2 regions of the Streptosporangium sp. NPDC050148 genome follow, and region 2 is predicted to be linked to the other one. Evidence: riboswitches for the same ligand, from Rfam matches in the RefSeq annotation. Region 2 holds a riboswitch; the other holds the start of a gene.

Region 1 (5,349 bases), on a different contig from region 2:
CCCTCGGTGTAGTCGATGGAGATCATGTGGTCGGTGAAGACCTGGCCGAACCCCGGGCTCGCCATTACCTGCTCACGCTCGTCCGTGGTGCGAGCGTGGTCGGAGAGCTGCACGTCGAAGCTGAGCTTCTGAGCGGTGGTCATGACGCGGATCCTTCTCTTGGTGTCTGGCTTACCCTTGCGTCCATTCTGCGTTGGACCGGGTAACGGGAAACTACTGCATCGATAGCGAAAACCGTCAGCGGGGCGGAAAAACCAAAACGCGCCCGGCGGCTCGGTGAGCCGCCAGGCGCGTCTGGGTCGAGGTGGGCGGCTTCCTCAGCCGGCTACTCGGGCGGTGATGTCGTCGCCGATCTCGCGGGTGGTCCGGCCGGTCCGGCCGGTCGGCCGCTCGGCCAGGTCGTCGGCGACGGCCCGCTCGACCCGGACGGCCTCGGAGTCCAGGCCCAGGTGGTCCAGGAGCATGGCGACCGACAGGATCGTGGCGGTCGGGTCGGCCTTGCCCTGGCCCGCGATGTCGGGGGCGCTGCCGTGGACCGGCTCGAACATGCTCGGCGCGGTGCGGTCGGGGTTGACGTTGCCGCTGGCCGCCAGGCCGATGCCACCGGCGATCGCCGCGCCGATGTCGGTGAGGATGTCACCGAAGAGGTTGTCGGTGACGATCACGTCGAAGCGCCGGGGCTGGCTGACGAAGAACATCGAGGCCGCGTCGACGTGGCAGTAGTCGGTCTGGACGTCCGGGTACTCCCGGCCGACCCTCTCGACGGTGCGGGCCCACAGGTCACCGGCGTAGGTGAGCACGTTGGTCTTGTGGACCAGGGTGAGCCTCCTGCGGGGACGCGACAGCGCCTTGTCGAAGGCGTAGCGCACCACGCGCTCGACGCCGAAGGCGGTGTTCAGCGACTCCTGGGTGGCGATCTCGTGCGGGGTGCCGTGGCGCATGACGCCCCCGGCTCCGGCGTACGGACCCTCGGTGCCCTCGCGGACGACGATCATGTCGATGTCCTCCGGCCGGACCCCGCCCAGCGGGGTCTCCACCCCGGGGAAGAGCTTGACCGGCCGCAGGTTCACGTAGTGGTCGAGCCGGAAGCGGAGCTTGAGCAGCAGGTCGCGCTCCAGCACGCCCGGGGGCACGCTGGGGTCGCCGACCGCCCCGAGCAGGATCGCGTCGTAGCCGCGCAGCTCCTCCAGGACGACGTCGGGCAGCGTCTCACCGGTCTCGTGGTAGCGCTTGGCGCCGAGATCGTAGGTGGTGGTCTCCACCTTCGTGCCGACCGCTTCGAGGACCTTCAGCCCTTCGGTGACGACCTCGACCCCGATCCCGTCCCCGGGGATGACCGCCAGGCGGATGTTACGCGAATCCATGGGGTCACCCTACCGGGCCGTCTCGGTGCTTGAACACCGGTCTCACGCCTCGGACGGAATTTCCCTCGGGGACATCTGATCACTTTGCCCGTCTTTATCCTGTGTTGACCGTTTCGTGAGGTTTCGTTATGGTCCTCACCGTTCACGTTGATGCCTAATTCGTACGGATCATCCCTTATCGATGCGTACGGAGCCGGGGAACCACTCTTTCCGGGATCGTCCCGGGCCCCGGGAACCCCGCTCCCGACCGGAGCGCGTTCCCGGCCGCCCGCGACGGGATCCCTCGGGGCGAATCGGCGCGCCCGCGCGCCGTAGGGCGGCCTCCACGCCCGAGCCCGACAGCTCACCCGGCAGGCCCTATGGAAGGAACGACCCTGTACGGCAAGATCTGTTCGCGCGTCGCGTCCGTCCTCGTCGCCGGGACCGCGGTGTTCGCGACCCCGGCCACCGCGCTGGCCGCCTCGCCCCTGCCCGCCCCCGCGCCTCCCGCGCTCGGCATGCCCGCCCTGAAGGGCGCCCTGCGGGCCGCGTCCCTGCGTCCCGCCTGGCAGAAGGCCCTGAGCTGGGCCATGTCCAAGCGCGGCACGCCGTACGCGTGGGGCGGCACCGGCCGCGGCGGCTTCGACTGCTCCGGGCTGATGCTCCGCGCCTACGGGGCCGCCGGGATCGCGTTGCCCCGCATCGCCTCCGAGCAGTACGAGGCGTTCTCCAGGAAGATCGCCTGGAAGGACCTCAGGCCCGGGGACCTGGTCTTCTTCCGGGGTCTCGGGCATGTCGGAATGATCACGAAGCCCGGGTACATGGTGCACGCCCCGCGGAGCGGGGACGTGGTCAAGGAGGAGCGGCTCGCCTCATGGCGGCGCGCCTCCTTCGTCGGCGGGGTGCGCCCCGACCCCGAGGGGGTCGAACTGGCCGAGCGGATCGAGCACGCGACCGGATCCGCCGTCGGCGGGTGAGCCCCCGCGGCTCCGCCGCGAGCGTCGCGGAGCCGTCCGCCCCGGCCGGCCCGGCCCGGACCGGCGCACGGCCGTGACCGGGCAGGTGGCCGATAGGTGGCCGACAGGGTCAGCGGGTGGGCGCGCCACCGTTGTCGCGGCGGTCCAGGGCGGTCTGGATCGCGTCGGCCGCCTCGTCCTCGTTCTCGTCCGGGCGGTTCCAGGAGTACATCTCGTACATGGTGAGTCTCGTCTCGGTCGCGGGTGAGCTGTGAAGGTGGCCGAGACTCCGGTCAGGACTCGGACCGGGCCCGATGCCCCGGTCCGGGTCACGGACCGGTGGGCGGAGGGCTCGGAGCCGGCGATCGCCACGGCACCGTGGCGGGCCGCCGGCCTGCCCTGTCAGGCCCCGCCGCGGCGGGTGCGGAGTGCGAGAACACCCGGCGCATCTTCATCAGGTTACCCGGTGACGAAAGGGTCGTCTCGCCCCGCGTACACACTTCTCACATGTCGAGACGGCGAGCGGGTGCCGGCCCGGTCCCGGACGGTCCGTCCGGGAGCGGGCCGCGGCGCGCCGCGGCCACCCACGAAGGGGACCCGGCGGACCGGGACGGTCAGTCGGTCAGGTCGACCGAACGGCCGCTGTCGGCACCGATCTCCGCGCCGATCTGGTCGACCACGTCGGCCGGGATGGCGGTGTCGACGGTGAGCGCGATCAGGGCCTTGCCGCCCTTGACGTCCCGGGCCACCTGCATCGAGGCGATGTTGATCGAGTGGTCGCCCAGGATGCGGCCGACCACGCCGACGATGCCGGGACGGTCGGTGTAGGTGAAGAACGACAGGTGGTCGGTCGGCTCGATCTCCATCTGGTAGCCGTTGACCTCGACGATCTTCGTGATCTGCCTCGGCCCGGACAGGGTGCCGGAGACCGAGACCGCGCGGCCGTCGGCGAGCACGCCGCGGACCGTCACCACGTTGCGCCAGTCGGGGCTCTCCGAGCTGGTGATCAGCTCGACCGTGACACCGCGGTCCTTGGCCAGCAGCGGGGCGTTGACGTAGGTGACCGAGTCCTCGACCACGTCGGTGAAGACGCCCTTGAGGGCGGCCAGCTCCAGCACCCGGACGTCGTGGGAGGCGATCTCGCCGCGCACCTCGACGTCGAGCCTGGTGGCGACCTCACCGGCGAGCGCGGTGAACACCCGGCCGAGCTTCTCGGCCAGCGGCAGGCCCGGCTTGACGTCCTCGGCGACGGCGCCGCCCTGGACGTTGACCGCGTCCGGCACGAACTCCCCGGCCAGGGCGAGCTTCACGCTCCGCGCGACCTGGGTGCCGGCCTTCTCCTGGGCCTCGTGGGTCGAGGCGCCCAGGTGCGGGGTGACCACGACCTGGTCCAGCTCGAAGAGCGGGCTGTCGGTGACCGGCTCCTTGGGGAACACGTCGATGCCGGCGCCGGCGACGCGGCCCTCCTTGATCGCGGAGTAGAGGGCGTTCTCGTCGATGATCCCGCCGCGGGCGACGTTGATCAGGCGCACGTTCGGCTTGACCTGGTGCAGCTCCCGCTCGCCGATGAGGCCGATGGTCTCCTTGGACTTGGGCAGGTGCACGGTGATGAAGTCGGCCTCGCGCAGGGCCTCCTCCAGCGAGACCAGGCGGACGCCCATCTGCGCGGCGCGGGCCGGCTGCAGGTAGGGGTCGTAGGCGATCAGCTCGACGCCGAACGGCTGGAGGCGCTGCGCGACCAGCTGGCCGATCTTGCCGAGGCCGAGGATGGCGACGACCTTCTCGTCCAGCTCCACGCCGGTGTACTTCGAGCGCTTCCACTCGCCGCCCTTGAGCGCGGAGTGGGCCTGGGCGACGTTGCGGGCGGAGGCGAGGATCAGGGCCACGGTGTGCTCGGCGGCACTGGTGATGTTGGAGGTGGGCGCGTTGACGACCATGACGCCGGCCTTGGTGGCCGACTCCACGTCGACGTTGTCCAGGCCGACGCCGGCGCGGGCGACCACGCGGAGCCGGGGGGCGGCGGCGATCGCCTCGGCGTCCACCTGGGTGGCGCTGCGCACGATCAGGGCGTCCACGTCCGCGAGGGCGGGCAGGAACTGGGCGCGGTCGGCGCCGTCGGTGTGGCGGACTTCGAAGTCCGCGCCCAGAACCGCGAGACCGGCCTCGGAGAGTTCCTCGGCGACCAGTACGACGGGCTTGTTCACAGGCAGATCCTTACTAGGCGGTGAGGTGCACGGACCTCACGTAGTCTATCGGCGCTTGTGAACGCGTTCACGAGTGTCCCGCGATCCGAGACGGGGTAGGCCGTGACCGGGGGGCGCTACCCGCCGCCGTCGCATCCCATGCCTGCAAAATTCAACTTGGTATTGATCCCAAGAAAACTTCGCGATTACCCTGATAAGCCGTGGTCCACTACCTATCGTTCCTCATATGAGCATCGGGAACCCCGCTCTCGGCACCGTGCTCGCCCAGCACGGCGAGCCGCACCGGCTGCTGGCCGCGCTCGCGGAATGGGGACTCCTGGTCGCCGTGCGACCCGACCGCTCCGTCGTGCTCGGCACGACCCAGGCGGGTGAGCGTGTCCTGCTCGGATACACCTCGGCGGACACCTACGCGCGGCACCGTGGCAGCCACTCGTTGTCGGCCTGCGACGCCGACACCGTCCTCGACATCCAGCGCGTCACCGGCGTGCGGGAGATCGTGATCGACGCGGCCGGGCCGGCCGCCGCGGCCGTGCCGATCGAGGACCTCCAGCGCTACCTGCTCTCGACGCGCAGCGGGCCCACCCCCGCGCTGTCGAGCGCGACCCCCACCGCGTACGCGACCGGGGCGATGGCCACGGTCTCGCGTTCGGCGCCCGCGCTTCCGCGGACCGCTCCCCCGGCGGCACCGCAGAGCCCGTACCCGCAGGCTCCCTCCGCGCCGGGCGCGTACCCGCAGGGCACGCCCTCCCCGGGGGCGTACCCGCAGACCCCTCCCCCGGCGGCCCCGCAGGCCCCGTACCCGCAGGGCCCCTCGCGGCAGGCCGCCTCCCCGCAGGGCCGGCCGCG
Region 2 (5,349 bases):
TAAAGCCGTCAAGAAAAACAGCCGGGGAGATCAAGTGATCATCGTCGTCTCCGGAATACCCGGCCGCGCGGGCGTTCCGGCCGTCACACCACCCCCTCCCTCACGGGGAAGTCCCTGCTCAGAAGGCATCCCGGCAGGAACGGCGCCCCGCCGGTATCCCGGGATCCGCAACGGACGGGTTCATCACGGGAATGCCCGCCGCCGGCGGAACACCGGGCGGAGAGCCTCCCGCCTCATGGCCCGGCCGGAGCCGATGCGACGCGAGCGCTTGTAACAAGACGGATCTTCAGTGCTTTCTTGCCTGGAGTATGACTCACTCCGACCGGCCGCACATAGTCGTAGACCGTATAACCACCAAAGGCGAGCCCCCCTCGCGCAACCCCGGCAAGACCGCGCCCCCCCGTTCCGGATCCCTAAGAAGGCCTTCATCGGTCGCCCCGAACACACCGTGAAGACGAACGGGAGAAAGCCGTGAGCACCGCGCAGGACACTCCTGGCGGGCGGAAGCGGCCATTCGGTGAGTGGTGGGCTAACTCCCGACGGCGGACGATCCGGCCATTGAGGGGCCATAGCGGTACGAGGACATCGGTGGCGCCGAGGGCGGATATTTTCCTGGACCGGGCCAAGGGACGGTCATAAGTCGTCCCGCGTCCGGGAGTAAATGGGTTCGCGTGTCCACGGCGTCCCGCCCGGCCCGGCCGTTAGGGCTCCTCGGGGTTCTCGTTTTCCGGCCCCGACGAAGCCGAGTGCGTCAAGACGCGCCTGTGAAGGCGAGTGCATCAAGGCGTGTGCGTGAAATCCCGCGCGTGTGGACGCGTGAGAACGGGCGTGGGAAGGCCGCGCGTCAGGGTCCGTGGAGGACGCCGTGGGGACTGGACGACGCCATGGGGACGAGGAGGTCCGCGGGAAGGCCCACGCGCCTGAAGGCCCGGGGGGCGGAAGGCTCGGGGCAGGAGGCCCGGGGGCGGGGTCGCGGCGAGGGCTCATGGAGGACGCCGCGCGTGCTGGAGGCCGGGTGCGAAGCCGTACGCGAGAGGGCGGCGGGAGGCGCGTGTGCGGGAGCCGGGGGCGGGGGCGCCGGGGGCCGGGGCGAGGCCGGCGTCCCGAGGGCCGTGCCTTGAGGGGCGGGCCTTGAGGGGCGGGCTCGAAAGGCCGCCTCCGAGGGTCGCTTTCGAAGGGCCGGACCGGAAGGGCCGCTTTCGGAGGACCGGGCCGGAAGGGGCTCGCGTCAGGAACCTCGCGTCAGGGATCACGGGGTCCGGGGTCCGGGGTCGCGGGGTCGGGATCGCGTCGCGTCGCGTCGACGCCCCTGGTGTCGCGGGACGCGCACGAAGGCCCTCGCACGAAGAACGGGACCGGCGGTCGAACCACCGGTCCCGTCTCTTCGGGGGAACTACTTGATCTTCACGACGACCGTGTCGGCCACCTTGTCGTGCAGAGCCTGGTGCAGGGGCTGGTCCCAGAGCAGCCACAGGACGTTCAGGAGGGAGAAGATGCGCACGATCCAGTTCAGGAACGGCACCCAGGACAGGAACTGCGGGCCGAAGAACACGCCGGCCCGCTTGAGCGCGACGGCGTTGCTGAGCCCGCCCGGCGGCACGACGTTGCCCACGGGCACGATCTTGATGCCCATGACCATCTTGCCGACGGTCTGCCCGCTCCTGGTCGTCATGAAGAACTCGTAGGCGAAGTACAGCGCCGCTGCGAGCAGGGACGTGAGCAGGGTGGCGAGGAAGAAGCCGCCTCCCGCGTCCAGGGTCCCGGTCGTGCTGTCGAAGCTGGGGGACGTGACGATGACGGCGGCCAGCACGGCGCTGATGATGAACGTCGGGATCCCCAGGATGATCCCGTCGATGAGCCGTGCCACCAGACGCTGCCACCACTCGGCGAGCGGCGCCGGAGCGCCGGGAACGCCGCCGTAGGGCTGTCCGTAGCCCTGCTGGCCGTACGCCGGCTGACCGTAGCCCTGCTGGCCGTAGTCCGGCTGCTGGCCGTACCCGCCCTGCTGACCGTAGCCCTGCTGACCGTAGTCGGGCTGCTGGCCGTACCCGGGCTGGGACGACTGCTGCCCGTAGCCCTGCTGGCCGTAGCCGGGCTGCTGGCCGTAGTCCGGCTGCTGTCCGTAGCCACCGGTCGCGCCCTGCTGGCCGTAACCCGGCTGGCCGTAGCCACCCGTGCCGCCCTGCTGGCCGTAGCCGGGCTGCTGGCCGTAGTCCGGCTGCTGCCCGTACCCGCCGGTGCCGCCCTGCTGGCCGTAGCCGGGCTGGCCGTAGCCGCCCGTGCCGCCGGTGCCGCCCTGCTGACCGTAGCCCGGCTGCTCGTGGGAGGACTGGCCGTAGCCGGGCTGCTGCCCGTACCCGCCGGTCGAGCCCTGCTGGCCGTACCCCTGCTGCTGGCCGTAGCCCTGCTGGCCGTAACCGGGCTGCTGCCCGTAGCCCTGCTGGCCGTAGCCCTGGGCCTGTCCAGGACCGGTGTTCGGCTGTGAGGCCTCCGACCGATATCCCACGACCGTTATGTCGGGGTCGAGTTCACCAGCGGCTCGACCCGCGTTGTGCTGTCCGTATTCAGGCTGCCCCGACGGTGTGCGATCGCGGTCGGGATCATCCTGTGGATACGGCGGCTGTCCGGTGCTCACCGCGTCACCTCACTTAGACTGCGCATGTGGCAGATGTCAGACTCACATGCTTGCTGCAGCACAAGGTATCGACATAGGCAACAACAGTCACCTTTCCGTTGTGTCAGCTCTAAAGTCACTCACGTCGGGCTCACGTGTCAGATGCAGCAGCATCCGCGTATTGCCCAGGGTGTTGGGCTTGACGTGCTCCAGATCCAGGAACTCCGCGACGCCCTCGTCGTAGGAGGCGAGAAGTTCGGCGTACACCTCCGGGGCGACGGGGGTGCCCTGGATCTCCAGGAACCCGTGCCGGGCGAAGAAGTCCACCTCGAAGGTCAGGCAGAAGACGCGGCGCAGGCCGAGTTCGACGGCGGTGCGCAGCAGCGCGGAGACGATGCGGTGACCGATCCCCGCCCCCCGGCGGGCGGGGTCGACGGCGACGGTGCGGATCTCGGCCAGGTCCTCCCACAGGACGTGCAGCGCCCCGCAGCCGACCACCTCCCCGTGCTCGTCGGTGGCGACCCAGAACTCCTGGACGTCCTCGTACAGGGTGACGGTGGCCTTCTCCAGCAGGCGAGGTCCCGCGCCGCCGTAGGTGTCGACCAGGCGCCGGATGGCGCGGACGTCCGGGGTGCGGGCACGCCGGACGGTGACGCCGGCCGCCTCCGGCGGCCCCTCCCGCTCCGTGCCGGTCCGGGATTCACCACCGCTTCCTGCCTCGGCGGGGGCGCGCACGACCGGCGCCGGAGACTGTTCCGCAACCTGCTCCATGACCGATCAGCGTACGTCCTCGCCGTCCCCCCATTACGGCTCACCCCTAACTCGCGCACCACCCCCCTCTCATGACCCTTGGTAGTCCCATTACCACGCTGGGCATCGGGAGTCGAAGTGTGTCGCATTTCATCTTCGGTACGGTCCCGGAGCTGGGCGGACCCCCTCGGGCCCGATGAACCCCTGGGCAAAGGGCCCGTAAAGGCCTCAGTGATCATTTTGAGATGTGATCCGTCCGTGACATTTCAGTTGCGAAACCTCTACTGAATTCGAAGTTCTGGTTGAGCAGGAACCAGGGGTGGACTAATCTCCGTCCTCGATGTCAGAGATGTGAAAAGCCTGACCCGCCGAATCTCCCGCAGGGAGAACCGGGGACCCACCCGAGTCCCCCGGGGTGAATCCGAGTGCCACCGGCGCACCCGGTAGGGCTGCCCTCCGGCCCGAACCCGTCAGCTAACCCGGTAGGCGGCCGAGGAGAGGAGTCCATTGGTGAAGCGCACGCGCGACCGCGGAGGAGACCAGGCGGGTGGCGACGCCCACCGTCCACGACGCGCGCCGCGAGGGCTCCGCCACCGCATGGTGGTGATCGGCCTGGCGTTCGCCACCCTCACCCTGGGCACCCCGCTGGTCGCGGCCTCCGCCGACCCCGAGCCCAGCCTCAAGCAACTGGCCGCGCAGGCCGAGAAGCTGCACAACGAGATCGAGACGCTCGCCGAGCAGTACAACGGCGAGCGGGTCAAGCTCAAGCAGGCGCAGCGTGCCGCGGAGAGCGCCAAGAAGACCCTGGCCACCAGCGAGTCCGAGCTGGCGGCGCGGCGGACCAAGGCCGCCCTGCTGGCACAGAGCAGCTACATGTCGGGCGGCCTGAACGCCGGGCTCACCCTCACCCAGACGTCCGACCCCGACAACTTCCTCGACCAGGCCACCACCAGCTACGCCCTGCAGCAGCAGCAGAGCGAGGAGGTCGCCCAGGTGGGCCGGGCGATCGAGGCCGCGGAGCGGGCGCAGGCCGGTGCCAAGGCCAGGACCTCCGAGGTCAAGAAGCTGCTGACGGAGATCGGCGCCAAGCGCGCCAAGATCGAGCGGCTGGTCGCGCGGGTGGAGAGCGACCTGTTCAAGGAGGTACGCGCCCAGGCCATCGGCAACCGTGGCGCCCGGGTGAAGGTCGACGCGCCCATCGTGGGCAGCGGCAAGGGGGCCGAGGCCGCCCGCTGGGCGCTGACCCAGCAGCTCAAGCCGTACGTCTGGGGCGCCGAGGGGCCCGACTCCTTCGACTGCTCCGGGCTGGTCATGTGGGCCTACCAGAAGGTCGGGATCAGCCTGCCGCACTACACCGGGGACCAGTGGACCGCGGGCACGCGCGTCTCCCGGAGCGAGCTGCGCCCGGGCGATCTCGTCTTCTTCTACAGCGACCTGCACCACGTCGGGATCTACATCGGCGCGGGCCTGATGGTCCACGCCCCCCGGACCGGTGACGTCATCCACATCACCACGATCGACAACCGGCCCTTCGTGGGAGGCGTGCGCATCGCCGGCTGACCGCCACCACCCGTTCGACGCGTCCCGCGCCCACCCGGCGCGGGATCGAGCCTCGGCCGAGGACGGACGGGCGGAGCGGGCGGCTGAATCCGGGCGGCGGCCGGCTAGATCAGGCGGCGGCGGGCCGCCCAGGCCACGGCCTCGATCGCCGTGGCGACGCCGATGCGGTCGCAGATGCCCCTGAGCCTGCGCCTGACGGTCCGGCCGCTGATGTCGAGCCTGCGGCCCACCCTGTCGACGGTGACGCCCTTGGCGAGCTCAGCCAGCAGCACGAGGTCGTCGGCGCTGAGACCGATATCGCCCATGCCCAGGGGGCTGTCGCCATGGCGCGAATCCACTTCCGGATATGCCATCAAGAGTCACTCCCCCCACTCTGGAAACCGGGCCTAAGGCACCATGAATGAATACCGCCCGCCAGGAACGGT

The links. Region 2 has a riboswitch for cyclic di-AMP ahead of ACZ6RT_RS12105 (C40 family peptidase). Riboswitches for the same ligand answer to the same signal wherever they lie in the genome.
Region 1: another riboswitch for cyclic di-AMP. It lies ahead of ACZ6RT_RS07455 (C40 family peptidase); the one in region 2 lies ahead of ACZ6RT_RS12105 (C40 family peptidase).

Annotation. Positions count from the first base shown of each region.
Region 1 covers NZ_JBVJIA010000005.1:239,445-244,793, reverse strand. Annotated here, with positions in the region: gene ACZ6RT_RS07465 (branched-chain amino acid aminotransferase) at 1-143, opposite strand, end outside; gene ACZ6RT_RS07460 (3-isopropylmalate dehydrogenase) at 318-1,364, opposite strand; cyclic di-AMP (ydaO/yuaA leader) riboswitch at 1,506-1,736, shown strand; gene ACZ6RT_RS07455 (C40 family peptidase) at 1,724-2,320, shown strand; gene serA (phosphoglycerate dehydrogenase) at 2,914-4,503, opposite strand; gene ACZ6RT_RS07445 (hypothetical protein) at 4,730-5,349, shown strand, end outside.
Region 2 covers NZ_JBVJIA010000008.1:280,175-285,523, forward strand. Annotated here, with positions in the region: gene ACZ6RT_RS12095 (RDD family protein) at 1,394-2,506, opposite strand; gene ACZ6RT_RS12100 (amino-acid N-acetyltransferase) at 2,723-3,385, opposite strand; cyclic di-AMP (ydaO/yuaA leader) riboswitch at 3,721-3,869, shown strand; gene ACZ6RT_RS12105 (C40 family peptidase) at 3,875-4,924, shown strand; gene ACZ6RT_RS12110 (helix-turn-helix domain-containing protein) at 5,029-5,229, opposite strand.